Regions from separate parts of the Streptomyces prunicolor genome, predicted to be linked through region 1. Evidence: riboswitches for the same ligand, from Rfam matches in the RefSeq annotation. Region 1 holds a riboswitch; each other region holds the start of a gene.

Region 1 (7,324 bases):
GCTCGGCGGCGGGGTAGGCGGGGATGAGGCCGCCGCCTTCGGATGCCGGCACCGCGGTGGGCGGGCGTTCGGTACGGCTGGCAGGTTGGACACCGCCTTCGACGCCGGGCGTCTTGGAACCAGCCTGTGGTGCCGTGCTCATCGCGGCCGACAGCGCCTCCGCAAGCCCCCCGAGCTCCACGTGCACCACCAGTACCGGCTTCCCGGGAACCTCCTGGGCAGCCGACCGCAACGCCTCGGCCAGCGCCGCGTCCTCCTCGGGGCCCTCCCCCACCGCGGGTATCGCGGTCACGACCACCGCGTCGCAGGAGTCGTCGGCCAGCGCCCCGGACAGCGCCCGATGGAAGTCCACCGCCGTCGCCGCCGTGGTCAGATCCAGCGGAGCGAGCGGCCGCAACCCCTCGGAGAGGCACGCGTCGTACGTCAGCAGCCCCAGCGATTCCGAGTTGCCCACGATCGCCACCCGCGCCCCGCCGGGCAACGGCTGCCGCGCGAGCAGCAACCCCGTGTCGACCAGCTCCGTGATCGTCTCGACGCGGATCACCCCGGCCTGCCGCAGCAGGGCGGACACGGTCGCGTGCGGCAACCGCGTCGCCCGTACGGCATGTCCTTGGGGGGCGGATCCGGCGCCCTGGACCACGACCAGCGGCTTCGCCGCCGCGGTGCGCCGGGCGAGGCGGGTGAACTTGCGGGGGTTGCCGATGGACTCCAGGTACATGAGGGCGACGTCGGTGTCGGGATCGTCGTACCAGTACTGAAGGACGTCGTTGCCGGACACGTCCGCGCGGTTGCCGGACGACACGAACGTGGAGACGCCGGTGACTCCGGTGACCCCGCCGCCGCGCCGGTGCAGCCGGGACAGCAGGGCGATGCCGATGGCACCGGACTGGGCGAACAGGCCGATGCGTCCGGGGCGGGGCATCTCGGGCGCGAGGGACGCGTTCAGCCGTACGTCGGCGGAGGTGTTGATGACCCCGAAGGCGTTCGGCCCGATGATGCGCATGCCGTACGTGCGCGCGTGGCGCACGAGTTCGCGCTGGCGCTCGCGTCCCTCGGGGCCGCTCTCGGCATACCCGGCGGTGACCACGACGATCCCCTGCACCCCGTGTTCGCCGCACTCGGTGACGACTTCGGGGACGTGCTCGACCGGGACGGCGACCACTACCAGGTCCACAGGGCCTTCGATGTCACGCACCGAGCGGTACGCCGGCACCCCGTCGAGGTCCTTCTGTTCCTCGGGGAAGGCCTTGTTCACGGCGTACAGGCCACCGGTGAAACCGGCGTCCCTGATGTTGTCGAGAACGCTGCGGCCCACCCCTCCGGGCGTACGCCCCACCCCGACGACGGCGACCGACCCGGGCCCCAACAGCCGTCGTACGGACCGCGCTTCGGCGCGCTGCTCCCGCGCGCGCTGCACGGCGAGGGACCGGTCCGTGGGTTCGAGGTCAAACTCCAGGCGTACGACGCCGTCCTCGAAGCTGCGCTTCTGGGTGTAGCCGGCGTCCGTGAACACCTTGATCATCTTGTTGTTGGCGGGCAGCACCTCGGCGGCGAAACGGCGGATGCCGCGCTCGCGGGCGACGGCCGCGATGTGCTCCAGGAGGGCGGAGGCGACACCCCTCCCCTGGTGCGCGTCCTGCACCAGGAAGGCGACCTCGGCCTCGTCGGCCGGGGCGGTGGCGGCACGCCCGTCGGCACTAATGCGGTCATAGCGTACGGTGGCGATGAACTCGCCGCCGACGGTGGCCGCGAGTCCCACCCGGTCCACAAAGTCGTGGTGCGTGAAGCGGTGGACATCCTTGGCGGACAGACGAGGATACGGCGCGAAGAAGCGGTAGTACTTCGACTCGTCGGAGACCTGCTCGTAGAAGCTGACCAGGCGATCGGCGTCGTCGACGGTGATGGGCCTGACGCGCGCGGTACCCCCGTCGCGCAGCACCACGTCGGCTTCCCAGTGGGCGGGGTACTCGTGCCGGTCCGACGAGGTCTGCATGGGCCCCAGCGTACGGCTCGCGTCTGACAACGGCGCGAGGCAGTCTGGGGGAGAAAGCAGCATGGGGAAGTCGGGCCGAGGCCGCGGTCCGACGACTCGCTCCGGACGGTCCACAGGGCCGCTCCGGGCTCGCTTCACGTGTGGGAAACTGGTCTAGACAACCCTGAGACTCTGAAGGGCAGCATCACATGGCTGAGCGCCGCGTCAACGTCGGCTGGGCGGAGGGCCTTCACGCCCGCCCCGCCTCCATCTTCGTCCGGGCCACCACGGCCTCGGGTATCCCCGTGACGATCGCCAAGGCCGACGGCAACCCCGTCAACGCGGCCTCCATGCTCGCGGTTCTGGGCCTGGGCGCCCAGGGCGGCGAGGAGATCGTCCTCGCGTCGGACGCCGAGGGCGCGGACGCGGCCCTCGACCGCTTGGCGAAGCTGGTCGCCGAAGGTCTTGAGGAACTCCCCGAGACCGTCTGAGGTATCCCCTTCTTTGCGCCTAGACCGGCGCCGCTCTCGCGGAGGCGGTTGCGCGCCGCAGGGGTTCCTCAATTGATGGTTGCGGTGCTTTTCGCCGCAAAACACTGCACACAACCTCGAAGGGCTCGTCCGAATTACCGGGCGAGCCCTTCGCAATTCCACTTACGGGCAGCAGAAATAATCCCCCGCGAATTATCTCCTCTTTGTATACGGTGCCCGTGTTAATGCCGCAGGCCGGACATGTTTACGGGAGGTTGCGAAGTCCTCACACGGTCCGTGCCGTTCGCGCCGTTCGCCCCGCCGGGAAAGCGCAGCCGGTGCGCGGTGCCCGCGCGCTCGGTGTGCAGGGCGGTGATCGCCCGCGCTCGCTCGCTGTCGCCGCGCGCCACCGCGTCCACGATGGCGCCGTGCTCGGCCCAGGACTCCACGGGGTTGGCCGGTACGTCCACCGCGTACATCCAGGCGATCTTGTGCCGCAGCTGGGTCAGCATCGAGGTCAGCGCGGGGCTCCCGGAGGCCTGGGCCAGCGTCTCGTGGAACCAGCTGCCCAGGGAGCGCAGATCCTCGCTGTTGCCCCTCCTGGCGCGCTCCTGGCCCAGCCTGACGAGGCCGCGCAGCACCTTCAGGTGAGCCTCGGTGCGCCGCTGGGCGGCCCGCGAGGCGCCGAGCGGCTCCAGCAGCATCCGCATCTCCAGCAGGTCGGCGGCCTCCTGCTCGGTCGGTTCCGCGACGCACGCGCCCGCGTGCCGCCGGGTCACCACGAACCCCTCGGCCTCCAGCGTGCGCAGGGCCTCCCGGACGGGGACGCGCGAGACGCCGTACCGGCGCGCGAGGAGTTCCTCCGTGAGCCGGCTGCCGCGCTCGTAGACACCGGCGACGATGTCGTCCCGGATCGCCGTGCATACCGAGTGCGCCGGAATACGCATGTCCGACCTCCGCCTTAATCCCCGTGAAACGTCGACGATTGACGTGTGTTCCGTGACTCTATTGCAATCAGCGGGAATTTCCGATGGCGGACCGGAATCCATGCATATTTTTTGGACAGATGGGCCCTGGAAAGGCCGAAAGCCCCGGCCGGATGGGCCAGGGCTTCGGGAAGTGCGGCGGTGAGTCGTCAGACGTTCACGCCGTGCTTGCGGAGGTAGGCGACGGGGTCGACGTCCGAGCCGTACTCGGCGGTCGTGCGGGCCTCGAAGTGGAGGTGCGGTCCGGTGACGTTGCCGGTCGCCCCGGAGAGGCCTATCTGCTGGCCCGGGGTGACCGTCTGGCCGACGGAGACTCCGATGGACGACAGGTGGCCGTACATGGTGTACATGCCGTCGGCCATCTTGATCACGACCTCATTGCCGTACGAGCCTCCCCAGCCGGCCTCGACGACGGTGCCGGAGCCGACCGCGTGCACGGAGGTGCCGGTCGAGGCGTGGAAGTCGATGCCGGTGTGGACACCGGAGGACCAGAGGGAACCGCCGGTCTTGTAGCCGGTGGAGACGTACGAGCCGGTGACCGGTGCGACGAAGGTGTTGAGCCTCTTGCGCTCGGCGGCGCGGGCGGCACGTACCTCGGCCTCGCGCTCCGCCTTGGCCTGCGCGGCGGCCTTGGCCCGGGCGGTCTCCTTGGCCAGGGTTTCGGCGGCGGCCTGCTCCTGGGCGACGGCCTGGGCGTCGATCTTCTCGGCCACGGAATCGCCCATCGCGACGACGGGGGTGAGGCCGGTCTGTTCGGGGGCGGGCTCCGCGGCGAACGCGGGGGCACCGGCGAGGGTGCCGACGACGCCGGTGGTGGTGAGGGCCGCGACACTCGCGACACGAACGGTGGTGCGGTGGGTCCGGCTCGGGCGACGGTGCTTCCCGGTGGCGCGGGTGAACGCCATGGAGTGGCTGGTCCTTTCCTTCCTTCTCGCCTACCGGGTTAGCTGACGGGTTCGGAGCAGGAAGGTCTCCTACGGACCCCCTCGCTGTGCGCGCGGGCGTCCGATTCACCCCAGGGACGTGGGTCCCCGGCTCCCCTGGCTCGCGCCGTACGGGGACTCGGCGATGACTGTCCGGTGCCGCGAGTGCGGCGCGGTGCCTGACGGACAGCCGGACCGACGCTAAGGGGGGCCACTTTCAATCCCCAAACGGATCACGGAATTTGTTGCACATGCCACAGGGCAGACAGGCAACCTCTCCCCCAATTCGGACATTAAGAGGCCCTGATGACTCTTCAGTCACCAGGGCCCCCACGCGCGCGCGTGCCGCTCTTCGGCTCGCTACTGGTCGTCTACTCGGCCGCGACGACGGTCACTTCGCCGATACCGAGAGCCTCCACGGGCTCCTTGATCTGCTCCGCGTCGCCGACGAGGATCGTCACCAGACGGTCCACCGGGAAGGCGTTCACGACCGCCGCGGTGGCCTCCACGGTGCCGGTCGCGGCGAGCTGCTGGTACAGCGTCGCCTGGTAGTCGTCGGGCAGGTGCTGCTCGACCTGGTCGGCCAGCGTGCTCGCGACGGCCGCGGCGGTCTCGTACTTGAGCGGCGCCACCCCGACGAGGTTCTGTACGGCGATGTCCCGCTCGGCGTCGGTGAGTCCGCCCTCGGCGAGCTTGCGGAGCACCGTCCACAGGTCGTCCAGCGCGGGACCGGTGTTCGGGGTGTCCACGGAGCCGCTGATGGCGAGCATCGAGGCACCCGTGCCGTCGGGTGCCGACCGCAGCACCTGGCCGAACGCCCGCACACCGTAGGTGTAGCCCTTCTCCTCGCGCAGGACGCGGTCCAGGCGTGAGGTGAGGGTGCCGCCGAGGCAGTACGTGCCGAGCACCTGGGCGGGCCACACGCGGTCGTGCCGGTCGGATCCGACCCGGCCGATGAGCAGCTGGGTCTGGACGGCGCCGGGACGGTGCACGATCACGACCCGCCCGGTGTCGTCGGCGGTGACCGGCGGCACGGGACGCGGCTGTGCGGTGGAGCCCGTCCACGAGCCCAGGGTGTCGGCGAGCAGCGCGTCCAGGTCGATGCCGGTGAGGTCGCCGACGACCACGACGGTGGCCGTGGCGGGGCGGACGTGCCGCTCGTAGAAGGCGCGTACGGCCCCGGAGTCGATCTTCTGGACGGTCTCCTCGGTGCCCTGGCGCGGACGCGACATGCGCGAGGTCACCGGGAACAGCTCCTTGGAGAGCTCCTTGGCCGCGCGGCGGGACGGGTTGGCCGTCTCGTGCGGGATCTCGTCGAGGCGGTTACGGACCAGCCGCTCGACCTCGCTGTCCGCGAAGGCGGGCGCCCGCAGCGCGTCGGACAGCAGGCCGAGGCCCTTGGCCAGCCGTGAGGCCGGTACCTCCAGGCTCAGGCGCAGTCCGGGGTGGTCGGCGTGCGCGTCGAGGGTGGCGCCGGAGCGCTCCAGCTCGGCGGCGAACTCCTCGGCGGAGTGCTTGTCGGTGCCCTCGGAGAAGGCCCGCGCGGTGATCGTGGCGACACCGTCCAGGCCGGCCGGTTCGGCCTCCAGGGGTGCGTCCAGGAGCACCTCGACGGCGACGACCTGCTGGCCGGGGCGGTGGCAGCGCAGCACGGTCAGGCCGTTGCCGAGCGTCCCGCGCTCCGGGGCCGGGAAGGCCCACGGCCTGGCCTCGCCGGCCTGGGGCTGCGGGTGGAATTCCATCGTGGCGAGCTCGGTCACTTGGCCGCCTCCTCGTTCTCGTCGCCGGCCTCGGCCGCCGCTTCGTCGTCCTCGTCGGCATCCTCGTCCGCGATGGGCTCGTAGACGAGCACCGCGCGGTTGTCGGGGCGCAGGCGGGCCTTGGCGACCTCCTGCACCTCCTCCGCCGTCACGTCCAGGACGCGCTGTACGGCGGTCAGGGCGAGCTGCGGGTCGCCGAACAGGACGGCGTACCGGCACAGTTCGTCCGCGCGGCCCGCGACCGTGCCGAGCCGGTCCAGCCACTCGCGCTCCAACTGGGCCTGGGCGCGCTCCATTTCCTCGGCCGTGGGGCCCTCCGCGGCGAACCGGGCGAGCTCCTCGTCGATGGCGGCCTCGATGACCGGCACCTCGACGTCACCTGACGTCTTGACGTCCAGCCACCCCAGGGAGGGCGCCCCTGCCAGCCGCAGCAGACCGAAGCCGGCGGCGACGGCCGTACGGTCGCGCCGTACAAGGCGGTTGTAGAGGAGCGAGGACTCGCCGCCGCCCAGGATGGTGAGGGCGAGGTCGGCCGCGTCGGACGCGCGCGTGCCGTCCTCCGGGAGCCGGTAGGCGCACATCAAGGCGCGGGCCGGGACCTCTTCCACGACGACCTCGCGCAGCTCGCCGCCCATCGTGTCGGGCAGCGCGCCGTCACGGGGTGTGGGCTTGCCGTCGTGCGAGGCGATGGACCCGAAGTACTTCTCGATCCAGGCGAGCGTCTGCTCGGGGTCGATGTCGCCGACCACGGACAGGACGGCGTTGTTGGGCGCGTAGTAGGTGCGGAAGAACGCGCGCGCGTCCTCCAGGGTGGCCGCGTCCAGGTCCGCCATCGAGCCGATGGGCGTGTGGTGGTAGGGGTGGCCCTCCGGGTAGGCGAGGGCGGTCAGCTTCTCGAACGCCGTCCCGTAGGGCACGTTGTCGTAGCGCTGGCGGCGCTCGTTCTTGACGACGTCCCGCTGGTTCTCCATGGACTCGTCGTCCAGGGCGGCCAGCAGGGAGCCCATGCGGTCGGCCTCCAGCCAGAGGGCGAGCTCCAACTGGTGGGTGGGCATGGTCTCGAAGTAGTTGGTGCGCTCGAAGCTGGTGGTGCCGTTGAGCGAACCGCCCGCGCCCTGCACCAGTTCGAAGTGGCCGTTGCCCTTCACCTGTCCGGAGCCCTGGAACATCAGGTGCTCGAAGAGGTGAGCCAGGCCGGTACGCCCCTTGACCT
Region 2 (7,324 bases), 1.7 Mb from region 1:
GCCGACTGCGCCCGTACATCGTGCTGTTCCTGGCCTCCACGGTCTTCAACTTCATTCTCTTCCAGGCCTATTCGACGATGATGCTGCTGGCCGCGTCGAACGCCGAGACGACCATCCTGGGCTTCGACTTCCCCGCCAGCTGGTACGCGAGCGCGCTCGGTGCCTTCGAGGTCGGCCTCGCACCCGTGGTCGCAGCCCTCTGGGTCCGCATGGGCCGCAGCCAGCCGCACGCCTCCAACAAGATCGCGATCGGCGTCGTACTCGGCGGCCTGTCCTTCCTCCTGATGGTCCTGCCGACCAGCGGGCACAGCGGCGACGCCTACCGCATGTCGGCCTGGTGGATCGTCGGCTCGTACTTCCTGCTGGGGCTCGGCGACATCCTCCTGGAGACCTCCGGCATGTCGGCCACCACGAAGCTCGCCCCGGCCGCCTTCTCCAGCCAGACCATGTCCCTCTGGTTCCTGTCCCTCGCCCTCGCGAACGGCATCCAGGCCCAGACGGTGAAGCTCTACGACGACGTCTCCAAACCGGCCTACTTCGGCGTCAACGGCGCGATCGCGGTGGCCGCGGGCCTCGCGGTGATGGCCGCGGCGCCGTGGCTGCGCCGCACCATGCATCCGGTCCACTGAACCCAGGGGTCCCCTCATGCGCATCCGTACGTCCTTCCCCCACGAGACGGCCCGCGAGGACATCCGCATCCCCCTCACGGACGGAACACGCCTCTACGCGCGCGTGTGGCGCCCGGTGACGGACGAACCCGTCCCCGCGCTCCTCGAATACCTCCCGTACCGCCTGACCGACTGGACCGCGCCCCGGGACGCCCAGCGCCACCCCTGGTACGCGGGCCACGGCTACGCCTCCGTCCGGGTCGACGTGCGCGGGCACGGCAACAGTGAGGGTGCCCCCGGCGACGAGTACGACGCGCAGGAACTCGCCGACGGCGTGGAAGTGGTCAACTGGCTTGCCGCGCAACCCTGGTGCACCGGCAAGGTCGGCATGTTCGGCATCTCCTGGGGCGGCTTCAACTCCCTCCAGATCGCGGCCCTCGCTCCCGAGCCGCTGAAGGCGATCGTCACGGTCTGCTCGACGGACGACCGCTATGACAACGACGTGCACTACATGGGAGGTTCGGCCCTCGCGGTCGACCTGCACGCCTGGGCGGCCACCATGCTCGCCTTCGTGGCCCGCCCGCCGGACCCCGAGTACGCGGGCCTGATCTGGCGCGACATGTGGCTCAAGCGCCTCGAACAGATCGACCCGTTCATCCACACCTGGCTCGCCCACCAGATCCGCGACGACTACTGGAAGCACGGCAGCGTCTGCGAGGACTACACCGCGATCAGCGCGGCCGTCCTCGCGGTGGGCGGCTGGCACGACCCGTACCGCGACACGGTCCTACGGCTCGTCGAACGCCTCCCGCCGGACCGCGTACGCGGCCTGATCGGCCCCTGGTCCCACCAGTACCCGGACCGCGGCCTGCCGCCGGGCCCCGCGATCGGCTTCCTCCAGGAGACCCTCCGCTGGTGGGACCACTGGCTGAAGGGCGAGGACACCGGCGTCACGTCCGACCCCCTCCTACGGGCCTACGTCAGCGACTCCCACCCGCCGGCCACGGTCTACGACACCCTCCCGGGCCGTTGGGTCGGCGAGCCCGCGTGGCCCTCGCCGCACGTGAAGACGACGACGTACGGCCTCCGGGGTGCGCCTGTGATCGTCCGCTCGCCCATGCACACGGGCGTGGACGCGGGCCGTTTCTTCCCCTTTGGGAACGACGCCGATCTGCCGCCGGACCAGCGGGACGAGGATGCGCGCTCCGCGTGCTTCGAGTTCGAGGTACCGGCCGAGACGTGGGTGCTGGGGCGGCCGAGGGTGCGGCTGCGGCTGACCTGCGAGGTGCCGCGCGGGCAGGTGATCGCCCGGCTGTGCGACGTGGCCCCCGACGGCGCCTCGACCCTGGTCACCCGGGGTGTGCTGAACCTGTCGGCGCGGCACGGGCGGGACCGGGCGGTGCCGTGGACGCCGGGCACCACCGAGGACGTGACCTTCGAGCTGAACGGCATCGGGCACGCGTTCCCGCCCGGGCACCGCATCCGGCTCGCGGTGTCGTCGGCGTACTGGCCGTGGATCTGGCCGCAGCCGGAGTCGTCGACGGGGTTCACGCTGGACCCGGAGGGCAGCGCGCTCGAACTCCCCGTGCGGGAGCAGGAGTTGGCGGGCGACATTCGCTTCGAGGAGCCGGAGGAGGCTGAGCCGCTCGGGGTCAACTACCCGGCGACGCTGGACGAACCGCGGCCCGAGCGGCTGGTCGTACGGGATGTGGCGAAGGGCGAGTGGCGGCTGGAGGTGGACCCCCGGTACGGCGGCACGCGCGTGTACCCGGACGGGCTGGAGTTCACCGAGGACGCGTTGGAGACGTACACGATCGACGAGTCGGATCCGTTGTCGGCGCGCACCCGGTCGGACTGGTCGATCCGGCTGCACCGGCCGGAGCTGGGGTGGGACACGACCGTGCGGACGCGGTCGGAGATCACTTGTGACGAAACGGAATTTATTACCTCGAACGAGGTCATCTGCACCGAGGGCGAAGAAGTGATCTTCCACCGCACATGGGAGAAAAGGATTCCGAGAACTGCCAGTTGAGGGCGAATGCCCGATTTGCCGTTCTTAATCCTCCCGTGAGTTGGGTCACGCGTTTCTGTGCGTGACCTGTGTCCCGGTCTGCCCGCGTTTTCCCTTACGGCATTTGACAGTTGACCCTTGGCTCGCGCAAAGGATCAAGTGCCCCATACGCCTCAGACCAAGGTCAATAGGGGTTAGGTGTGATTCCGCCACTTGTTCCGGACATGTGCTCTCGCATAGTTTCCCGGCCTGTCGAGCGGAACGCCGAATCCTGCCGCCGCCCGGCATCCCAGTCACGAACTTCTCGCACGGCAGGAGCGGGGGAACCAGGTAAGTCGCCGGGCCGGTCGTCGCGACCGGAACGGCTTGGGGTTAAGTCACGTCCGCAAGGGCGCGGCCGGGCACCTCCCAGCCCGAACCCGACAGCTCACCTCGCAGGCGACGGAGAGGAACCTCGTCATGCCTGCATCCGCTCAGTCCCGCCGCGCCCGCCTCGTCCGCCGTGCCGTTCTCACCGGTACCGGTGTCGCGATCCTCGCGCTGCCTGTCGTCGGTGCGACCACCGCGTCCGCGGCCACCACGTCGACCACCACCGCCTCGACCACGCTTGCCGGGTACCCCAACACCCTTGACGGGTGGATTCGGGAGTCGCTCGCGATCATGGCGCAGAAGGGGATTCCGGGTACGTACAACGGGATCTACCGGAACGTGATCCGTGAGTCGTCCGGTAACCAGTACGCGATCAACAACTGGGACTCCAACGCGGCGGCCGGTACGCCGTCGAAGGGGTTGCTTCAGGTGATCGACCCGACGTTCAACGCGTATCACGTTGCCGGGACTTCGTTTGATCCGTATGACCCGGTTGCGAACATCACCGCTGCTTGTAACTACGCGGCGGCCGTGTATGGGTCCATCGACAACGTGTACGGCGCCTACTAGAAACTGTTGGGCCAGTCACGACGGGTTGTTGTTTGTCTGCAGCGCCGTCGTGGCTGGTCGCGCCCGCGCGGCGGAGCCGCAAATAGACACAGCCCCGCGCCCCTAAAAGACGGGCTCGTTTCAGCTGAAGAGTCTTTCCAGTACGGCCGCGATTCCGTCGTCCTCGTTCGAGGACGTCACCTCGTTTGCCACCGCCTTGAGTTCGGGATGAGCGTTGGCCATCGCCACTCCATGCGCTGCCCAGTCGAACATCGGGATGTCGTTCGGCATGTCGCCGAAGGCGATGGTGTCGGACGGGGTCAGGCCCAAGTGGCGGGCAGCCAGGGCCAGTCCCGTCGCCTTGGTGATGCCGAGTGGCTGGAGTTCGACGGTGCCGGGGCCCGACATGGTGACCGAGGCCAGGGAACCGACCACCGAGCGCGCCGTGGACGCCAACTCGTCGTCCTCCAGGGCCGGGTGACGGAGCAACACTTTGCTGATCGGCTCGCACCACAAGTCGTCGCGCCTGCCTACCCGTACCGCCGGAAGCGTGGGGTGCGGCATCAGGTAGCCGGGCTCGATCAGGGTGAGGCCGTCCACGCCGTCCTGGTCGACCGCCGCGTACACCTGGCCCACCTCCGCCTCGATCTTGCCGAGCGCGGTCTCCGCCAACTCCCGGTCCAGGGTGACCGACCAGAGCAGACGGTCCGCGCCGGCGTCGTACAACTGCGCGCCCTGTCCGCACACCGCGAGCCCTCTGGAGCCAAGGTCGTCGAGGAGGGGCCGCACCCTCGGGGCGGGCCTGCCGGTGACGACGAGGTGCCGGGCACCGGCCTCCGCCACCCGCCGCAGTACGGCGCGGGACCGGTCGGAGAGGGTGTCGTCGCCGCGCAGCAGCGTTCCGTCCAGGTCGGTGGCGATCAGTGCATATGCGAGGGGGGCGGCCATGATCAGAGAATACGGATGGAACGCCCCACCGACTCGACACGAACCGGACGGCTCCTGCCTTCACCGGCTAGCCGGAGATGCCTCTGCATTCACGCCGAGGATGAATCCGGCTTCTCAGGCAGCAGAGCAGGGGTAGTCGGATCACCGCCGGGCGATCCAGCGTCCGCCAAGACGGCAGCGAGCCCGACCTCGATCAAGTACAGGATCTCGGAGTTGATGGACCGCCGGTCGGCAGCCGCTTGAGTGCGGACCCGAGCATGCAGGTCGTCAGGGAAGCGGACATTAAAATTGACCATGCAGCCACCATATAGCTACTGTGCAGCCATGACGGCATTACAGGTGGCCGCGGAGGATGCCGGGCACGCCCGGTACACCTTCCGCATCCGCATGTCTTCCACCGCCCGTTCCGGCCTTGAAGGCGAATGGGCGCGGTGCCGGTGGGTGTGGAACGAATCCGTGGCCACGTCCCGCGAGGTCCACGGCCGCAACAAGGTCACAGGCGAGAAGACAACATGCGGCCCGGCACAGCTCGACAAGATGCTGACCACAGCCCGAATCTCGATGGCGTGGCTACGTGAGGGCTCGTCGGTTCCCCAGCAACAGACCATCCGCGACTTCAGCAAGTCCCGAGCCAAGGCAATGAAGGACATCAAAGCTGGCTTGCCGATGCGGCAGCGGGCGGGAATGCCCCGCCCGAAGAAGAAGCGCGAGGCACTGCCGAGCCTGAACTACACGAAGCGCGGCTTCCGCCTGAAGCACGGCCGCCTGCACCTGGCCGGGGGCATCGTCCTGTCACCGGTGTGGTCGAGGGACCTGCCCGCCGAGCCGTCCTCAGTCCGCGTGTACCAAGACAGCCTGGGGCACTGGTACTGCTCGTTCGTAGTCCCCGCCGAGGTACAGACGCTGCCGGGGACCGGCCGGGTGATCGGTGTCGATTGGGGTGTGAAGGAGACCGCGACCACTACGTCCGACACCCACGACCTCCCGCATCCGCAGCACGGGAAGCGGGCCCAGGCCAGGCTGTCGCGGTACGACCGCATGGTGGCCCGCCGCAAGCCGAAGAAGGGGCAGGCCGCCTCGAAGGGCTATCGCGAGGCGAAGAAGTGGCGGGCAAAAACCTACGCAAAGGTCACCAGGCAACGGCAGGACACCAGCCGCAAATGGGCCAAGCAAGTAGTACGTGATCACGACGCCGTGGCAGTGGAGGATTTCCGCCCGAAATTCCTCGCGAAGTCGACGATGGCCCGCAAGGCCGCCGACGCGGCGATCGGCGCCACCAAACGGGCTCTGCTGGAGATGGCCCGCAAACACGGCCGGATCGTGTACCTGGTGCACCCGGCCCACACCACCATGGACTGCGCCACCTGCGGAGCGAGAACCAAGCACGCACTGCCGCTGTCCGAACGCACTTACACCTGCACCACATGCGGAAGCGTCTCTCCCAGAGACAAGAACTCCGCCCGTGTGATGCTCGTCCGGGCTGGTCTCAACCCGGCTGGTGTCGAGGGCGTAAGACCTCCAGGAGCCGCGCTCCCGGAGGCGGCCTGAGCCAGGAATCCCCTTCATCTACGAGGGGGAGGATTCAAATGCGTGTACCCGTGTTCCGGTTGGTTTGACAATTACGACCGTTATGCCGACTCCCGTACCACCAGTTCCGTAGGCAGAATCACGCCCGCCGTGTCCTCGCCGGCGATCTGGGCCAACAGCATGCGCACCATCTCGGCGCTGATGCGGTCGTAGGGCTGGCGCATGGTCGTCAGGGCCGGGGTGATGGACGTGGCCGCCGCCGAGTCGTCGAAGCCTCCGACAGCGATGTCATCCGGGACCGAACGGCCGGACTGTTGGAGGGTGTTGACCACTCCCAGGGCCATCAGGTCCGAGGCCACGAAGACCGCGTCTATGTCCGGAGCCTGGGCGAGGAGTCTGCGGGCCGCTTCCTCGCCGCCCGTGCGGCGGTAGTCGCCCTCCACCACCAGCGTCGGGTCGTGGGGCAGGCCTGCCTCCGTGAGGACGTCCCGGTAACCCGCCAGGCGGTCGGGGCCGCCCGGTGCGTCGAGGGGGCCGGTGACCATGCCGATGCGGCGGCGGCCGCCCGCGATGAGGTGGCGGACCATCTCCTGGGCGCCGTCGCGGTCGGCGGCGGCCACGTAGCTGTACTTGGAGGCGGTGCCCAGCGGCTTGCCGCAGGCCACCAACGGGATTCCCGCGTCCCGGAGTTCGGCCGCGACCGGGTCGCCGCTGTGGTTGGAGACGAGGAGGACGCCGTCCACGTGACCCGAGGTGATGTACCGGGTGAGGCGGCGGCGTTCGTCCTTCGAGGAGGCCAGCATCAGCAGGAGCGGGATGTCGTGGCGGGCCAGGTGTTCGGTGCAACCCCGCAGCAGGACATTGAAGTTGGGGTCCTCGAAGAACTTCTCCTGCGGCTCGGTGAGGAGGAACGCCACCGAGTCCGAGCGTCCGGTGCTCAGGGAGCGGGCGTGCCGGTTGACGACGTAGCCCGTCTTCCTGATCGCCGTCTCCACCGCGGTGCGGGCGGCCGGTGAGACGTAGTGGCCGCCGTTCAGGAACCGGGAGACGGTCCCCCGGGAGACGCCTGCCTCCCGGGCCACGTCGTGGATGGTGGGTGGTTTGCGGCGTCCGTTCGGACTGGTGGCCATGGTCCTCGTTCTGCTGGTTCAGGTGCGGTGGGGGGAGGCACTGCGCTCAGCTCCGTACTTACCTCAAGCCTTGACCGATCCGCTCAGCAGGTCCAGGGACCAGAAGCGCTGGATCACCAGGAACAGCGCGATCAGCGGCAGGATCGCGAGGAAGCAGCCCATGATGACCAGGGTGTAGAGCG
Region 3 (7,324 bases), 1.4 Mb from region 1:
GTCGGCCAGCGCCTTGATCGTGGGCATGTCCAGGTGGTCGTAGTGGTCGTGCGAGATGACCACGACGTCGACCGGGCCGAGCGCGGCCAGCGGCAGGGGCACCGGGTGCAGCCGCTTGGGTCCGGCGAACGGGAACGGGGAGCATCGCTCGCCCCAGACCGGGTCGAAGAGGACCCGGTGGCCGTCGATCTCCGCCAGCACGCTGGAGTGCCCCATCCAGGTCAGCCGCAGCCCGGTGGCGGCGGGCCTGGCCAGGTCGGCGAGGGTGGTGGCATGCACGGGCAGCACGCCGTCGGGGGCGCGGAGGGCGCGCTGCTCCTTGTCGAGGTAGGACTTGCCCATCCCGCGCATCGCGCCACCGGACGGGCGGAGGTTCGTATTGCCCCCGGGGTTCTGGAAGACCCCGTCCTTGAAGTGGGGTGATCTGCGGATGCGCGCCAGGCGCTCGCCGCTCGGGTCCGCGCCGAAGGCCGCGGGCCGCAGCTCGCGGAGCCCGGAGCTCAGGGTACGGATTCCGGTCACGATTCCTCCAGGTGGAGTCGGTCAGGCTTTCCATTATGGTCGACCCCTCTGACAACGCCGGTGGATCGGCATCCCGGAGCCCGCATTCCAAGGAAAGACCAAAGTTCCGCCCCTGAGGTTGACACCACGGGGTGGAGGTCCACACCACGGGGCGGGACTCGATCTTCCGTTGACAGGACGCGACACCGCTTCCGATACTGACTCGCCGTTCAGTACCCGGCCTTCCGGCCGACGCCGCGAGGAGTCCCCATGACCGCCCCCTTGATGTCGCTCACCTGGACCGACCACGTCACCGGCCGCCGGGGCTTCCTCGTCGTCGACCGGCTGGTGCGCGGGGTGTCCAGCGGCGGACTGCGGATGCGGCCGGGCTGCACGCTCGACGAGGTGGCGGGGCTGGCCCGGGGCATGACCATGAAAGAGGCCCTGCACTACGACCCGGAGGGCCGCTACCTCCCCCTCGGCGGCGCCAAGGGCGGCATCGACTGCGATCCCCGCGACCCGGTGTCGTACGGCCTCCTCGTGCGCTACCTGCGCGCCATGCGGCCGTACATCGAGAGCTTCTGGACGACGGGTGAGGACCTCGGGCTCAGCCAGGACCTGGTCGACAGGGCCGCCGTGGAAGCCGGGCTCGTGTCGACGATCCAGGCCGTGTATCCGTTGCTCAACGACGAGACGGAGGCGCGGCGGCGGCTCGCGGACGCCTTCGCGGTCGAGGTGGACGGCATCGGTCTCGACGAGCTGGTCGGCGGCTGCGGGGTCGCCGAGTCGGTGCTCGCGGCGCTGGACCGGGCGGGCGTGCCGTACGCGGGGACGCGGGTCGCCGTGCAGGGGCTGGGAACCATGGGCGGGGCCACGGCACGGTTCCTCACGCGCGCGGGGTTGACGATCGTCGCCGTCGCCGACGTCAAGGGCACGATCGCGAACCCGGCCGGCCTCGACGTGGACGCGCTGCTCGCGGCCCGGGACGGGTACGGCACCGTGAACCGTTCCGCGCTGCGTGCCGGCGATCGCGAACTCCCCGGCGAGGACTGGCTGTCCGTAGCGGCGGAGGTGCTGGTTCCGGCGGCGGTGTCGTACGCGATCGACACCACGAACCAGCAGGGGATCACCGCCCGCTGGATCGTCGAGGCGGCCAACATGCCCGTACTACCTGAGGCTGAGGAGCTGCTCTCCGCGCGTGGGGTCACCGTGCTGCCGGACGTGGTCGTGAACTCCGGGACGAACGCCTGGTGGTGGTGGACCCTGTTCGGCGACATCGGCGCGGACGCGGACGAGGCGTTCGCCCACACCCGGCGTTCGATGCGTGCCCTGATCGACCGGATGCTGGCCCGCGCGGACGCAGACGGCACCACACCGCGCGCCGCCGCGCACGCCATCGTCGCGGAGCGGCTCCCGGTCATCGCGGAACGGTTCGGCTGGTACCGGTGACCTACGGGACAACGCCCCTATGGGCAACGGCTTAGGGTGACCGCGTGGCGAGAGTGCGGTTGGGCGTGGCGGAGCGGCGGGCGGAGTTGCTGCGGGCCGCCGTCGAACAGATCGAGGCGCGAGGGGTCGCGGCGGTCAGGATCGCCGACGTGGCCTCGGCGCTCGGGGTGAGCAACGCGCTGGTGCTCTATCACTTCTCGACCAAGGAGAAACTGGTCGCCGCCGCGTTCACGTTCGCCGCCGAGGACGACCTCGCCCATCTGCGCAAGCTGCTCGGCCGCCGTACGACCGCGCTGCGCCGACTGCGGGCCGCGCTGCGCTGGTACGCGCCGACCGGGCAGGCCAAGGGCTGGCGGCTGTGGATCGAGGGCTGGGCGGCGGCACTGCGCGAACCCGCCCTCCTGGACGTCACCCGCGATCTCGACCGCCAGTGGAAGCAGGCCCTCTCCGAGGTCATCGCCGAGGGAGTGACCGTGGGCGAGTTCCACTGCCCGGACCCGGCCACCACCGCCCTGCGCCTGACAGCCCTCCTCGACGGGCTCGCCGTACAGATGACCGCCTACGGGGGCACGGTGTCGCGGACGCGGGCCCTGGAGTGGGTCGACGAGGCGCTGGCACGGGAACTGGGCCTGGAGCGGGCGGCGTTGGCCGCTCCCTGAGCCGTCCCTTCAAAAGCCGCCTCTTCGAGGAGACGCCTTCCGAAAAATGCCGCCTCTCCGAGGGGGCAGCTCCGCACCTGTCACCCCGTTACCGCGTCGCCCTATCGGCGCGTCGCCCCGTCAGGCCACCCGCTCGATCCGCATCTTGATGTCGTCCGGAGACAGCGCGCCCTTCGCCTCCACGTGGTCCCCCGAGGACTCGCCCCGCAGTCGGCGCCCGATCCACGGCACCAGGTACTCGCGCGCCCAGTGCACATCGTCGCGCCGGACGTCGAGCGTGCCGCGCGGCGGCAGCGGGGGCCAGGGCTGGTCCGGGTCGGCCGGGACCTCGACGCCGAGGACCTGGCCGGCGCGGAGTGCCACGCGCGTGTGCCCCTCGGGAGAGAGGTGGAGCCGGTCGCCGTCCCAGGCCCGCCGGTCCTGGACCGTCTTGAGGGACCACAGGTCGAGCACCGGACAGCCGTAGCGGTCGGCGATGGCCCGCACATGTCCGTTGTAGGTGGCGATCTTGCCGCGCAGATGCTTGAGCACGGGCACGCCGCGGGTGTCGAAGCCGGTCGTCACCATGACGGTGCCGACGGCGGCGGTGAGGTCGGCGACCGCGCGTTCGAAGCGCTCGGCGACCTCGTCGGGGTCGGTGCCCGGACGGATGATGTCGTTGCCGCCCGCGGCCAGGGTGACCAGGTCGGGCCCGATCTCCTTGGCCCGGGTGAGCTGGTCGGCCACGATCTGGTCGAGCAGCTTCCCGCGCACCGCGAGATTGGCGTACTCGAAGTCGCCCTCGGGCCGCCGGTCCGCGAGCAGTACCGCGAACCGGTCGGCCCAGCCGACCATCGCCCCGTCGGGCCCAGGATCGCCGACGCCCTCGGTGAAGCTGTCCCCCACCGCCACGTACGACCCGATCACTGATCTGTTGTCACTCTTCGAATCGTTAGCCACGGCAACCATAATTCACCCTGAGCTGTGACCTACGCGATCGTATTTAGGGGTTGACGGGCGGTGATATAAGCCACTTGTAAAGGGTTGTCCAAAGTCGGAATAACCCTCTGATCAGGGGCGTTGACCCCGGAACTGCCCGGCGCCAGGCTCCGGGCTCCGGTGTCAGCCGACGGTGACGCCGTGCGAGCGCAGGTAGGCGACCGGGTCCACGTCCGAGCCGTAGTACGGCGTGGTCCGGATCTCGAAGTGCAGGTGCGGGCCGGTCACGTTGCCGGTCGCGCCGGAGAGGCCGATCTGCTGGCCCTCGGTCACCGTCTGGCCGGCCGAGACCGACAGCTGCGACATGTGGGCGTACTGCGAGTACTCGCCGTCCGCGTGCCGGATGACGACCTCGTTGCCGTAGGCGCCGTCGTAGGCCGCCGAGACGACCGTGCCCGCGGCGACCGCCTTGACGGTGGTACCGGTCGGGACGACGAAGTCGACGCCGGTGTGATAGCCGCTGGACCACATGCTGCCCGCGACGTGATAGCCGGTGCCGATGGTGCCGCCGGTCACAGGGAGCGTGTAACCGGTGGAGGTACTGGTGCTGTTGTCGCTCTGCGCGGCCGAGCTGCTCTTCGACGAAGAAGAAGAAGAAGAAGAAGCAGAGGACGACGAGGACGAAGAAGACGAAGTACCGGACGACTTGGACGAAGTGCCGGTGTCCGTCCCGCCCGTCGAGGCCTTCTTGCCGAGGGAGAGCTTCAGGCCCGGGTGGATCAGCGACGGGTCCCCACCGATGACCTCGCGGTTGTCCTGGTAGATCTTCTTCCAACCGCCGGTGACATCCTGCTCCTCGGCGATCTTCGCGAGCCAGTCGCCCGCCTTCACCGAATACGTCTTGACGCCCGCGGTTTTCGCGGTCGCCGCCTTCTCCGTCGCCGCCTTCTCAACCGCCGGAACGGACTGAACTGCCTTTTCCGGAGCGGAAGTCGAAGGGGCGGCATGAGCGCCTGCAGCCCCCACGAGCGGAAGGGCGAGCGCGGCACCGCCGGTTCCGGCTACGGCTATCGAGCGGGTGAGGCGCTGGGCCTTCGGGCGGCGGTGCTTACCCTTCGCGGGCATGACGAATTCCTCTCCGGCGCCTGCGAGGTGAGCTGTCGGGTGCGAGCTGGAGATGCCCGGCCGCGCGCTGGTCGCGACTTAACCCCAAGCCCGTTCCGGAGACCGGAACAGGCGTCTTACCTGTGGGTCCCCCGCTCCTGCCGCGTACGGGTGGGTGAGTACGGAGTCCGGTCGGCGGCAGGATTGGGCGTCCGTCCGGATTGGTGGCGAACGTAAGCGAGGAAGACGCAAAGGGACAAGCAGGAGGTTCCACGGATTTGCGTTTCTTGTGATTGCCTGTGGGAATTCACAGTCACCCTCCGTGAATTCCCCGGGCCTCGACTCCTCAATTCCCCTGCAAAAGCACGTCAATTACGTGAACATGACCAACGACCCACGGTCACGAATATGACGCTGCTCACGTACACGCCCCTCAGGTCCCCTTATTCCAGAGCGAGTTGGAACGAAGGCTGCAATTAGGACAGAGCGCTCAGATGCGACGCAGCCGGAGAACCGTCGCATCAAGGTCACCGCGCAGCCCGGTGCGCAACCCGTGGTGCAACAGCACGGCCCCCCGGTGTACTTCACCCGTTTCGAGGCATTCGTACGAAGCTGTCGGGTCGAGCCCGCGCAGCCGCAGCGCCGGCAGCGGCTCACCGTAGTGCTGCGCCTGGAGCAGGGCGAGGACGACGGTCTCGTCGCCGCGCACGTACTGCACGGCACTGAGTCCGCCGCTCGGCGGGCGCAGCCGGTGGAGGTCGCCGTGCTGCACGAGAGGCCTGATCTCCTTGTAGAGGTCCACCCAACGGCGGGCCTCGGCGAGCTCCTCCTCGGTCCACTCCGAGAGGTCGCCGCCCACCCCGAGCACCCCGGCCATGGCGCTCACGAACCGGAAACGCAGGCTGCTGACCCGGTCGTTGAGCTGAGTGTTCGGGCTGTCGGTGACCCAGGCGGCCATCACGCGCGCGGGGTGGATCTGGCTGAAGCCGTGCTGGATGGCGAGCCGGTCGAGCGGGTCGGTGTTGTCCGAGGTCCACACCTGGTCCGTACGGCTCATGATGCCGAGGTCGATCCGGCCGCCACCACCGGAGCAGGACTCGAAGGCGACGCCCGGGTGGGCCGCCCGCAACCGGTCGAACAGGGCGTACAGGGCGCGCACATGGTCGACCCAGAGGCGCTGCGGATAGGCGTCACCGGGCCAGCCGGCATCCGTGAAGCAGCGGTTGAAGTCCCACTTCACGTAGTCGATGGGGGCGCTCGTGAGGAGCGTGTCGAGCCGCTCCCAGAGGTATTCCTGGACATCCTCGCGAGCCAGGTTCAGCACGAGCTGATTGCGGAACTCCGTCCGCTTTCGTCCGGGTTGGAACTGCACCCAGTCGGGATGCGCGCGGTACAGATCGCTGTCCGGATTGACCATTTCGGGCTCGACCCAGATACCGAACTGCATGCCGAGCGCGTGCACGTAGTCGGCGAGCGGCTTGAGGCCGCCGGGGAAGCGGTCCGGGTTCGGGGTCCAGTCGCCCAGTCCGGCGCGGTCGCTGGTGCGCTTCCCGAACCAGCCGTCGTCGACCACGAACAGCTCGACCCCGGCCGCCGCCGCGCGCCGCGCGAGCACGCCCTGCTGCTCCTCGGAGATGTCGAACTGCGTGGCCTCCCAGGAGTTGTAGAGCACCGGCCGGTCCTGGTCCGCGTCCGGGATGACATACGTCCGCTGGTAGTCGTGCCAGGTGCGGCTGGCGCCGCCGAAGCCGGCGTCGCTCCACAGTCCGGCGAAGACGGGGGTCGTGAAGGACTCCCCCGGCGCCAGGAGGAGCAGCCCGGAGTCGTCGTACCCGGCGCCGCCGCCGATCTGCACGCGCGCGTCCGGGAGTTGGGCCACGGCGATCCGCCAGGACCCCGACCAGCCGAGGGCGCAGCCGTAGACCTCGCCGCGCTCCTCGGTGGCGTCGAGGTCGAGCGCGACCCAGGGCAGATGCTGGTGCCCGGTGTGTCCGCGCCGGCTGCCGATGACCTTCTCACCGTAGGTGAGGTCGGAACGCACCAGCCGCGACTCGGCGGCCCACCGCCCGTGCAACTGCGACAGCCGCCACCCCTCCCGCTCGGGCAACGTCCACACGGCGGAGTCGGCGCGCAGCAGCTCCAGCGCCTCGTCCCCCTCGTTGTCGAGGGTCGTCCAGCGCTCTACGACGTCGCCGCGCGTCCGGTAGTGCAACGTGATCGCGAGGCCGGTGTCCCGGAACCGGAGCCGCAGTTCGTCGCCCTCGGTGTCGTACCGCTCGAAGGTCCACTCCGTGCCGCGACGCTCGGGCGTGCGCACGGACAGGGCTGGGCGTGCGAAGCGGGGGCCGCCCTCGACGGGGTACTCCTCGCGTCCGTCGAGCGGGGACTCGAAGGAGGAGCCCACGGGCAGCGGGCGGGCGGCGAGTTCCTCGGCGTCGGCGAGCGCGATCACCGGGCCCCAGTGCAGGTGGAGCAGCTCGTCGTGCTCGGTGAGATGGACGGCGTAGCTGCTTGTGGGGCCCGACAGCACCCACGTACGGCCGTTCTCGGCGATCTCCAGCATCAGGTCCCTCACAGATTCGAACAAGTCCACTCAAGCAGCAACATCATCAATGGCCGAGGCCTGCGAGGCAACGCCTGTGGACAACTCAGAGCCTGTGGAATCGATGTCGTATCGTCGGAAGCGTGCCCGC
Region 4 (7,324 bases), 2.9 Mb from region 1:
CCTCCCGCCGGACCAGCCCGTCCTTCTCCAGCCGGGTCACGGCGTACGTCAGCCGGCTTCGGGTGATCTTCGACTTCTCGGCGAGGTCGGTCATCCGCAGTCGGCGGTCCGGCACCTCGGAGAGGTTGGCGAGGATGGAGTAGTACAGGTGGGGCATGCCGGCCTCCTGCTGGAGCTGCCGGTCGATCGCGTCCTCCAGGAGGTGCGTCGCGGCGATGTACGCGCGCCAGGCGCGTTGCTCCTCGGCGGTGAGCCAGCGAGTCGTCATGCCCCCAGTGTAGGTTTGTTTCAAACTTGAACCAAGCCCCGCCATCCCCACGAGCAATGACCGGGAGCGCGTCGATGCCCCACCCGTACGTCCCCTACGTCCTGCTGTCCGCCGCCGTCTCCCTCGACGGCTACCTCGACGACACCGGCCCCGACCGGCTGCTCCTCTCCAGCCCGGCCGACTTCGACCGCGTCGACGAGGTCCGGGCGTCCGTGGACGCGATCCTCATCGGCGCCGGCACGATCCGCGCGGACAACCCCCGCCTCCTGGTCAACTCCCCTCAGCTCAGGGCCGGTCGAGTCGCCGCAGGCAAGCCGGAGTACCCCCTCAAGGTCACGGTCACCGCCTCCGGCGACCTGGACCCGACGGCCAACTTCTGGCACACGGGCGGCGAGAAGCTCGTCTATACGACGGACAAGGGCGCGGAGCGAGCGCGCGGGCTGGGTCTCGCCGCGGACGTCGTCGCCCTCGGCCCCGATCTCGACTGGCGCGCGCTACTTCAACACCTGCACGCGGTAAGGGGAGTTGACCGCCTGATGGTCGAGGGCGGCGGCACGATCCACACCCAACTCCTCCAACAGGGCCTGGCCGACGAACTCCACCTGGTCCTGTCCCCCCTCTTCGTGGGCGACGACAAGGCCCCCCGCCTCTTCGGCCCGGGCACGTACCAGCCGGGCCGCCTCCGCCTCGTCGAGACCCGCCCCATCGAGGACGTCGTCCTCATGCGCTACGAACCCACCGCCCCCGGCACCGGAGACCTCCCCTCCGCCGCCGACCACCACTGGCTCGCCCTCGCCTGCGACCTGGCCGCCGACTGCCCGCCCTCGGAGACGGCGTTCAGCGTCGGCGCGGTGGTGGTGGGGGAGGACGGCACGGAGTTGTCCCGGGGCCACTCCCGTGAGGCGGGTGACCCGGTGGTCCACGCGGAGGAGGCGGCCCTGGCGAAGATCGACTCGGCAGACCCGCGCCTCCCCACGGCCACGGTCTACACGAGCCTCGAACCCTGCACCCACCGCGCCTCCCGCCCCAAGCCCTGCGCCCGCCTCATCCTCGACGCGGGCGTGCGGCGGGTGGTGACCGCTTGGCGCGAGCCGGACACGTTCGTGGAGGGGGCGGACGGGAGCGGGATGTTGGCGGCGCGGGGGGTTTCGGTGGTCGTACTTCCGGAGTACGAGGAGCGGGCGAAGGTGCCGAACCGCCATCTGCTGGGCTGACCCGGGACACCTACCCCAGAAAAGTGTGACACTTCCGCGAAAAGTGTCACACTTTTTCGGGACACCTACCTCCCCCCCGGGCTCCCCGACCGGCCCATCAAATCCTGCGCCCCACTCCCCACCAGGTCACGCTCACAAAGAACCGGTGCGGACAACGCGGAGGTAGGACACATGAGGTCAGTGGGCCGGCGGCACGCCATCACCTTGCTGGGCGCGTCCGTAGCCGTAGGACTACTCGCCTCGTGCGGAACGGCGGACACCGGCACGCGAACCATGGCCCGGGCACTCCCCGCAAGCGCCGCGTTCACGCACCCCGGGGTACTCGTCAGCAAGGCCCAGCTGGACGCCGTACGCAAGAACGTCACCGCCGGCAAACAGCCCTGGCTGAAGGCGTACTTCGGGATGCGGGACAGCAAGTACGGGTCGTACAAGTACACGGCGAAGCCGTACGCGGACGTCGACTGCCCCTGGAACGGCAAGGCCGCGCACGGCTGTGTCGAGGAGCGCGAGGACGCGATCGCGGCGTACACGCAGGCGCTGCTGTTCAGCATCACCGGGAAGCAGCATCACGCGCTGAAGGCGCGGGAGATCATGGACGACTGGTCGGCGAAGATGAAGGAGCACACCTCCGACGACGCCGGACTGCAGACCGCGTGGGCCGGTTCGACCTGGGTGCGGGCGGCGGAGATCGTGCGGTACGCGCCCGGCGCGGGGTGGCCGGCGGACCGGGTCAAGCGCTTCGGGACGATGCTGCGTACCGCCTACGAGCCGGAAGTCACCAAGGACCTCCCGGACTACAACGGCAACTGGGACCTCGCGATGACGGACGCGGCGATCGGCATCGCCGTGTTCCTCGACGACCACAAGGCCTTCGACGCGGCCGTCAAACGCTTCCGCGACCGCGTGCCCGCCTACTTCTACCTCGCCAAGGACGGCAAGGTGCCGCTCACCCCGGTGGGTTCGAAGCTCACCACACCGCAGAAGCTGACGACGTACTGGTTCAAGCAGACGACCTTCAAGGACGGCGTCGCGCAGGAGACGTGCCGAAACTTCAAGCACGTCGGGTATTCGCTGGCCGCGACCGCGCACATCGCCGAGACCGCCTGGCACCAGGGCGTCGACCTCTACGACGGGGTCAAGGACCGGCTCAAAGCGGCCCTCGAATTCCACGCCCGCTACCAGCTCGGCGAGCCCGCGCCCGCCTGGCTGTGCGGCGGCAAGGTCGACCGGAACATGGGCCCCGACCTGGAGGTCGCCGTCAACCACCTGGAGGGCCGGCTCGGCGTGAAGGTGCCCGCCGCGCACAAGCTCGCCGAGTCCACCCGGCCGGCCGGCAGCGACGACCTCTTCGTCTCCTGGGAGACCCTCACGCACGCCGGGAACACCGCGGACTGAAGTCACCGAGAACACCGCTGATCGAAGTCAGCCGGAAACACCGAAGGCCGGAACCCATTTCTGGATTCCGGCCTTCGGCCTTGAGTAGCGGGGACAGGATTTGAACCTGCGACCTCTGGGTTATGAGCCCAGCGAGCTACCGAGCTGCTCCACCCCGCGCCGTTGTGTTCCCAACCATACGCCATCCGCGGGGCCTCCTTCACCACCTTTGCCTCCGGGCCACCTCCGGCCTCTTCATCCGGTCGGCCCACACCACTCGCCGTCCGCCCCCGCCCGGGGAAACCTGGACGCGTGGAGGAGGGTCCGTACGTGCGAGCCGGCGGGCGCCTCCCCGGCGATCCCACGCCCGACCCCGGCCTCGGCGCCTACCCGGCACCCCACCCCGAGGGCGAGGGCCGGCGGATCTCGTACGCCCGCGCCGTCGTCCGCCGACTCCCCGCGCTGCTGCTGATCGGCGGGGCGTTCTACGACTACCTCACCCCGCAGGACTTCACCGCGGCCCCGTTCTTCACCGCTGCCCCGCTGGTCGCCGCCCCGCTCTACTCGCGGCGCGGCACCGTGCTCACCGGCCTGGCCTCCGTCGCCGTCGTCCTCGCGATCCACCTCAGGCTCGGCATAGTCCTTCACACCGGCGCGATCACCGAGGCGGCCACCGTCGCGACGGTCGCCGTCCTGGCCGTCCTGATCAACGTCCTGGTCCGCCGCGGCAGCGAACAGCTCGCCTCCGCGCGCGAGATCGCCGAGGCCGCCCAGCGGGCCGTACTGCCCGAACCGGCCGAGCGGATCGGCGGGTTCGAGATCGCGGCACGGTACGAGGCGGCGCAGGAGGGCGCGTTCATCGGTGGCGACCTGTACGCGGTGCAGGACACCCCGCACGGCGTACGGCTGGTCGTCGGCGATGTGCGCGGCAAGGGCATGGGCGCGGTCGCCGCCGTCGCCGTGGTCATCGGGGCGTTCCGGGAGGCCGCCGAGCAGGAGGCCACCCTGGAGGCGGTCGCGCAGCGGCTGGAGCGGGCGCTGGCGCGCGAGGGCACCCGGCGCGACGGGCTCGACGCGTTCGAGGGGTTCACCACGGCCGTCCTCGCCGAACTCCCGCACGGCGACGGCGTCGTACGGATCGTCGACCGGGGACACCCGCCGCCGCTGCTCCTGCACGAGGACGGCACCGTAAGCACGTTGCAGGTCCAGGAGCCCGCACTGCCCCTGGGAATGGGCGAGTTGGGGGTCTGGCCCGACCGCGCCGAGGAGTTCGCGTTCCCGGGCGGGGCCACCCTCCTCGTGTACACCGACGGCCTGTCCGAGGCGCGCGACTCCCGCGGTGTCTTCTACGACCCCGGGGAGCGGCTGGCCGGCCGGACCTTCCGTACCCCCGCGGCGTTGCTCGGCATCCTCGCCAGGGAGGCGCGCCGGTACTCCGGGGGCTGGATGACGGACGACATGGCGATGATCGCCGTACGCCATCCCTGACCGGATATCACGGGCCGTGACCGGTCGAGCGCCCTCCGCATAACAACTGATACACCGTCAATACCTGTGGGAATCCTGAGACTTGGCCAACTCGCCCGTTTTTCGCCGGTGGTGGGCCGTTCGTCCAGCAAGGAAAGGTTAATGATCAAGCCGAACAGCTTGGAAACGGGCGCCCGTGTCTATTAACGTTCGATAACGCAGCGCGGTCGTCCCAGCCGTCACTAGAGATGGCTCCGTGCGCACGCGCCGAATCCTGAAAGGGAACCGGGGAACCACCACTTGGGGTGAATCGCTCGTCGACTGCCGTGGAAACACGGCCGGTTTACGCGCGTAGGAGACCTTCCTGCTCCGAACCCGTCAGCTAACCCGGTAGGCGAGAAGGAAGGAAAGGAGCACGCCCACGTGGCGTCCAACCAGGCTGCCCCAGAAGCCCCTGTCGTCTACGGCGGTTACCGCCCCGACGAGGGCCCCTGGGAGGAGTGGAATCCCAGCGCGGAGACCGTTGCTCCCAACCGCGGCAAGCACCGTGTCGCCAAGCAGCGTGGTGGCGGGGGATTCGCCCGCAGCTCCACCGTCCTGGGCGTCGGTGTCATAGCCGCCGTCAGCGCGGGCGGTATGGCGAGCGCCAACACCGGCAAGCCGCCGGTCTCGATCTCCATGCCCGACCTGCCCTCCGTGGGTCATCTGCTGGACGACTCCTCCAGCACCCCCAAGGGTTCCGCGACCGCGCTCAGCAGCGTCGGCGTCAGCAGGACCGAGACCGCCAAGGGCGCCTCGGACGCGGGCGAGTTGCTGCGCAACCGGATCATGGAGCAGGCCGAGTTGCAGCAGCTCCAGGTCGACGGCAAGTCGAAGGCGGCCGTCGAGGCCGCCGTCGCCAAGCAGGTCGACGACGCCGCCGCCAAGGCCGAGAAGGACGCGGCGAAGAAGGCCGCCGACGCGAAGAAGGCCGCGGAGGCCGCCGCCAAGAAGAAGGCCGAGGCCGCGAAGCTCGCCGCGCTGGCCAAGCAGTACACGCTGCCGGTCGGCTCGTACACGATCACCGGCACCTTCGGCCAGGCCGGCTCGATGTGGTCCTCCGGGTACCACACGGGTCTCGACTTCGCCGCTCCCACCGGCACGCTGATCAAGGCGATCCACAGCGGCACGGTCACCGAGGCGGGCTGGGCAGGGTCGTACGGGTACCGCACGATCCTCACCCTCGACGACGGCACCGAGCTGTGGTTCTGCCACCAGTCCTCGATCAACGTCAGCGTCGGGCAGAAGGTCTCCACCGGTGAGGTCATCGGCCGCGTGGGTGCCACCGGCAACGTGACCGGACCGCACCTCCACCTGGAGGTGCACATCAACGGCGCCGCCACCGCGAGCGACCCGGCGCCCTGGCTGCGCAGCAAGGGCCTCAACCCTTAAGGGCCTCAAGGGTCTGGAATATCCGGTTCCGGTCCGGCGGTTGACGTGGAGCATGACTTCTCTTCGCAAGCTGGGCCGGTCCGACCTTGAAATCTTCCCGCTGAACCTCGGCGGCAACGTCTTCGGCTGGACCGCCGACGAGGCGGCCTCCTTCGCCGTGCTCGACGCCTACACCGCCGCCGGGGGCAACTTCGTCGACACCGCCGACTCGTACACGGCGTGGATCGAGGGCAACAAGGGCGGTGAGTCCGAGACCGTCATCGGCAAGTGGCTCAAGTCCCGCGGCAACCGTGCCGACGTCGTGATCGCCACCAAGGTCAGCCAGCACCCCGACTACCTCGGTCTGTCCGCCGCCAACATCAAGGCCGCGGCCGACGCCTCCCTGCGCCGCCTGGGCACCGACTACATCGACCTGTACTACCCGCACTTCGACAAGGAGGAAGTGCCGGTCGAGGAGATCGTCGGCACGCTCGACGAACTGGTCAAGGCGGGCAAGGTGCGGCACATCGCCGCCTCCAACATCTCGCCGGAGCGACTCCAGGCGTCCCTCGACTTCTCCGACCGCGAGGGCCTGGCGCGCTATGTCGCCATCCAGCCCCACTACAACCTGGTCTCGCGCGACACCTACGAGGGCGAGCTGCGGGACGTCGCCGAACGCGGCGGACTGTCGGCCCTCCCCTACTTCTCGCTGGCGGCCGGCTTCCTCACCGGCAAGTACCGCCCCGGTACGACGGTCGACAGCCCGCGGGCCGGGCGCGCGGCGCAGTACCTCGAATCGGAGCGCGGCCAGCAGGTGCTGACCGCCCTCGACGAGGTCGCCCAGGCCCATGACGCCCCGGTCGCCACGGTGGCCCTCGCCTGGCTCGCCGCCCAGCCCACGGTCGCGGCCCCGATCGCCTCCGCCCGCACGGTCGAGCAACTCCCCGCACTGCTGGGCGTGGCCGAACTGGAGCTGACGGACGCGGAGATCGCCCGCCTCACGCAGGCGTCGGCGTAGCTGTCCTTGGAGCTATGACCGGTACGGGTTGTACAGGGGAGTCCCGTACGACCCGTACACCGGCGGCCACGGCGGCACCACCACCGGTACCGGCGGCGCCGTCCGCCGCGCCGCGAAGTCCAGCGCGGGCCGCGCCACCTCCCGCCGCAGCCACAGCTCGTGCAGCAACTCCCTTTCCCGTACGACGAAGTCGGCGCCGGCGCGACCCCGCCCGGCCCGGTGTCGTAGGAACGCCAGGGAGGTCGCGTAGGCCTCGTACTGGGCGACCGAGCGGCCCGCCGGTCTGCCGAGGTGGTGGCGGGCGTAGTCGCGGGCCAGCCGCCGTGCCTTCATCGAGCCGAGCACAAACGGTTCGGCCGGGGTCAGCCAGCCCGCGTAGACGTAGACGGGCAACTCCTCGCGCACGGTGCGCAGTTCGCGTTGCCGGGTCCAGACCGCGAGCCAGGTCAGCAGGCCGAACATGGGGACCATGAAGAGGCCGTAGACCTCGAAGAAGCCGTACTGGCCGAAGGTCGAGGAGCCGTTCCAGATCGCGTGCATGCCCATCGCGAGGAGCAGGCCGGTCAGCGGGAC

What was found. A riboswitch is a leader RNA that binds a small molecule or an ion and turns the genes downstream of it on or off. The one in region 1 is predicted to bind cyclic di-AMP.
Positions count from the first base shown of each region.
Region 2: linked by a shared signal. The riboswitch ahead of OG588_RS29465 (transglycosylase SLT domain-containing protein) and the one ahead of OG588_RS37165 (M23 family metallopeptidase) in region 1 are both predicted to bind cyclic di-AMP.
Region 3: linked by a shared signal. The riboswitch ahead of OG588_RS42935 (peptidoglycan DD-metalloendopeptidase family protein) and the one ahead of OG588_RS37165 (M23 family metallopeptidase) in region 1 are both predicted to bind cyclic di-AMP.
Region 4: linked by a shared signal. The riboswitch ahead of OG588_RS23700 (M23 family metallopeptidase) and the one ahead of OG588_RS37165 (M23 family metallopeptidase) in region 1 are both predicted to bind cyclic di-AMP.

Region 1 is NZ_CP108676.1:8,089,962-8,097,285, reverse strand. Features, by position in the region: gene OG588_RS37180 (GNAT family N-acetyltransferase) at 1-1,993, opposite strand, end outside; gene OG588_RS37175 (HPr family phosphocarrier protein) at 2,182-2,463, shown strand; gene OG588_RS37170 (GntR family transcriptional regulator) at 2,685-3,389, opposite strand; gene OG588_RS37165 (M23 family metallopeptidase) at 3,578-4,333, opposite strand; cyclic di-AMP (ydaO/yuaA leader) riboswitch at 4,347-4,506, opposite strand; gene OG588_RS37160 (pitrilysin family protein) at 4,723-6,111, opposite strand; gene OG588_RS37155 (M16 family metallopeptidase) at 6,108-7,324, opposite strand, start outside.
Region 2 is NZ_CP108676.1:6,409,660-6,416,983, reverse strand. Features, by position in the region: gene OG588_RS29475 (peptide MFS transporter) at 1-629, shown strand, start outside; gene OG588_RS29470 (CocE/NonD family hydrolase) at 646-2,640, shown strand; cyclic di-AMP (ydaO/yuaA leader) riboswitch at 2,872-3,073, shown strand; gene OG588_RS29465 (transglycosylase SLT domain-containing protein) at 3,079-3,558, shown strand; gene OG588_RS29460 (HAD family hydrolase) at 3,679-4,485, opposite strand; gene OG588_RS29455 (TA system antitoxin ParD family protein) at 4,575-4,781, opposite strand; gene OG588_RS29450 (RNA-guided endonuclease InsQ/TnpB family protein) at 4,780-6,033, shown strand; gene OG588_RS29445 (LacI family DNA-binding transcriptional regulator) at 6,114-7,142, opposite strand; gene OG588_RS29440 (carbohydrate ABC transporter permease) at 7,206-7,324, opposite strand, start outside.
Region 3 is NZ_CP108676.1:9,468,831-9,476,154, reverse strand. Features, by position in the region: gene OG588_RS42955 (MBL fold metallo-hydrolase) at 1-522, opposite strand, end outside; gene OG588_RS42950 (Glu/Leu/Phe/Val dehydrogenase dimerization domain-containing protein) at 772-1,950, shown strand; gene OG588_RS42945 (TetR/AcrR family transcriptional regulator) at 1,995-2,609, shown strand; gene OG588_RS42940 (SGNH/GDSL hydrolase family protein) at 2,730-3,515, opposite strand; gene OG588_RS42935 (peptidoglycan DD-metalloendopeptidase family protein) at 3,711-4,652, opposite strand; cyclic di-AMP (ydaO/yuaA leader) riboswitch at 4,657-4,819, opposite strand; gene OG588_RS42930 (alpha-galactosidase) at 5,122-7,194, opposite strand.
Region 4 is NZ_CP108676.1:5,186,094-5,193,417, reverse strand. Features, by position in the region: gene OG588_RS23725 (MarR family winged helix-turn-helix transcriptional regulator) at 1-268, opposite strand, end outside; gene OG588_RS23720 (dihydrofolate reductase family protein) at 343-1,482, shown strand; gene OG588_RS23715 (alginate lyase family protein) at 1,654-2,877, shown strand; tRNA gene OG588_RS23710 (tRNA-Met) at 2,963-3,036, opposite strand; gene OG588_RS23705 (PP2C family protein-serine/threonine phosphatase) at 3,187-4,344, shown strand; cyclic di-AMP (ydaO/yuaA leader) riboswitch at 4,579-4,735, shown strand; gene OG588_RS23700 (M23 family metallopeptidase) at 4,747-5,754, shown strand; gene OG588_RS23695 (aldo/keto reductase) at 5,807-6,751, shown strand; gene OG588_RS23690 (PrsW family intramembrane metalloprotease) at 6,764-7,324, opposite strand, start outside.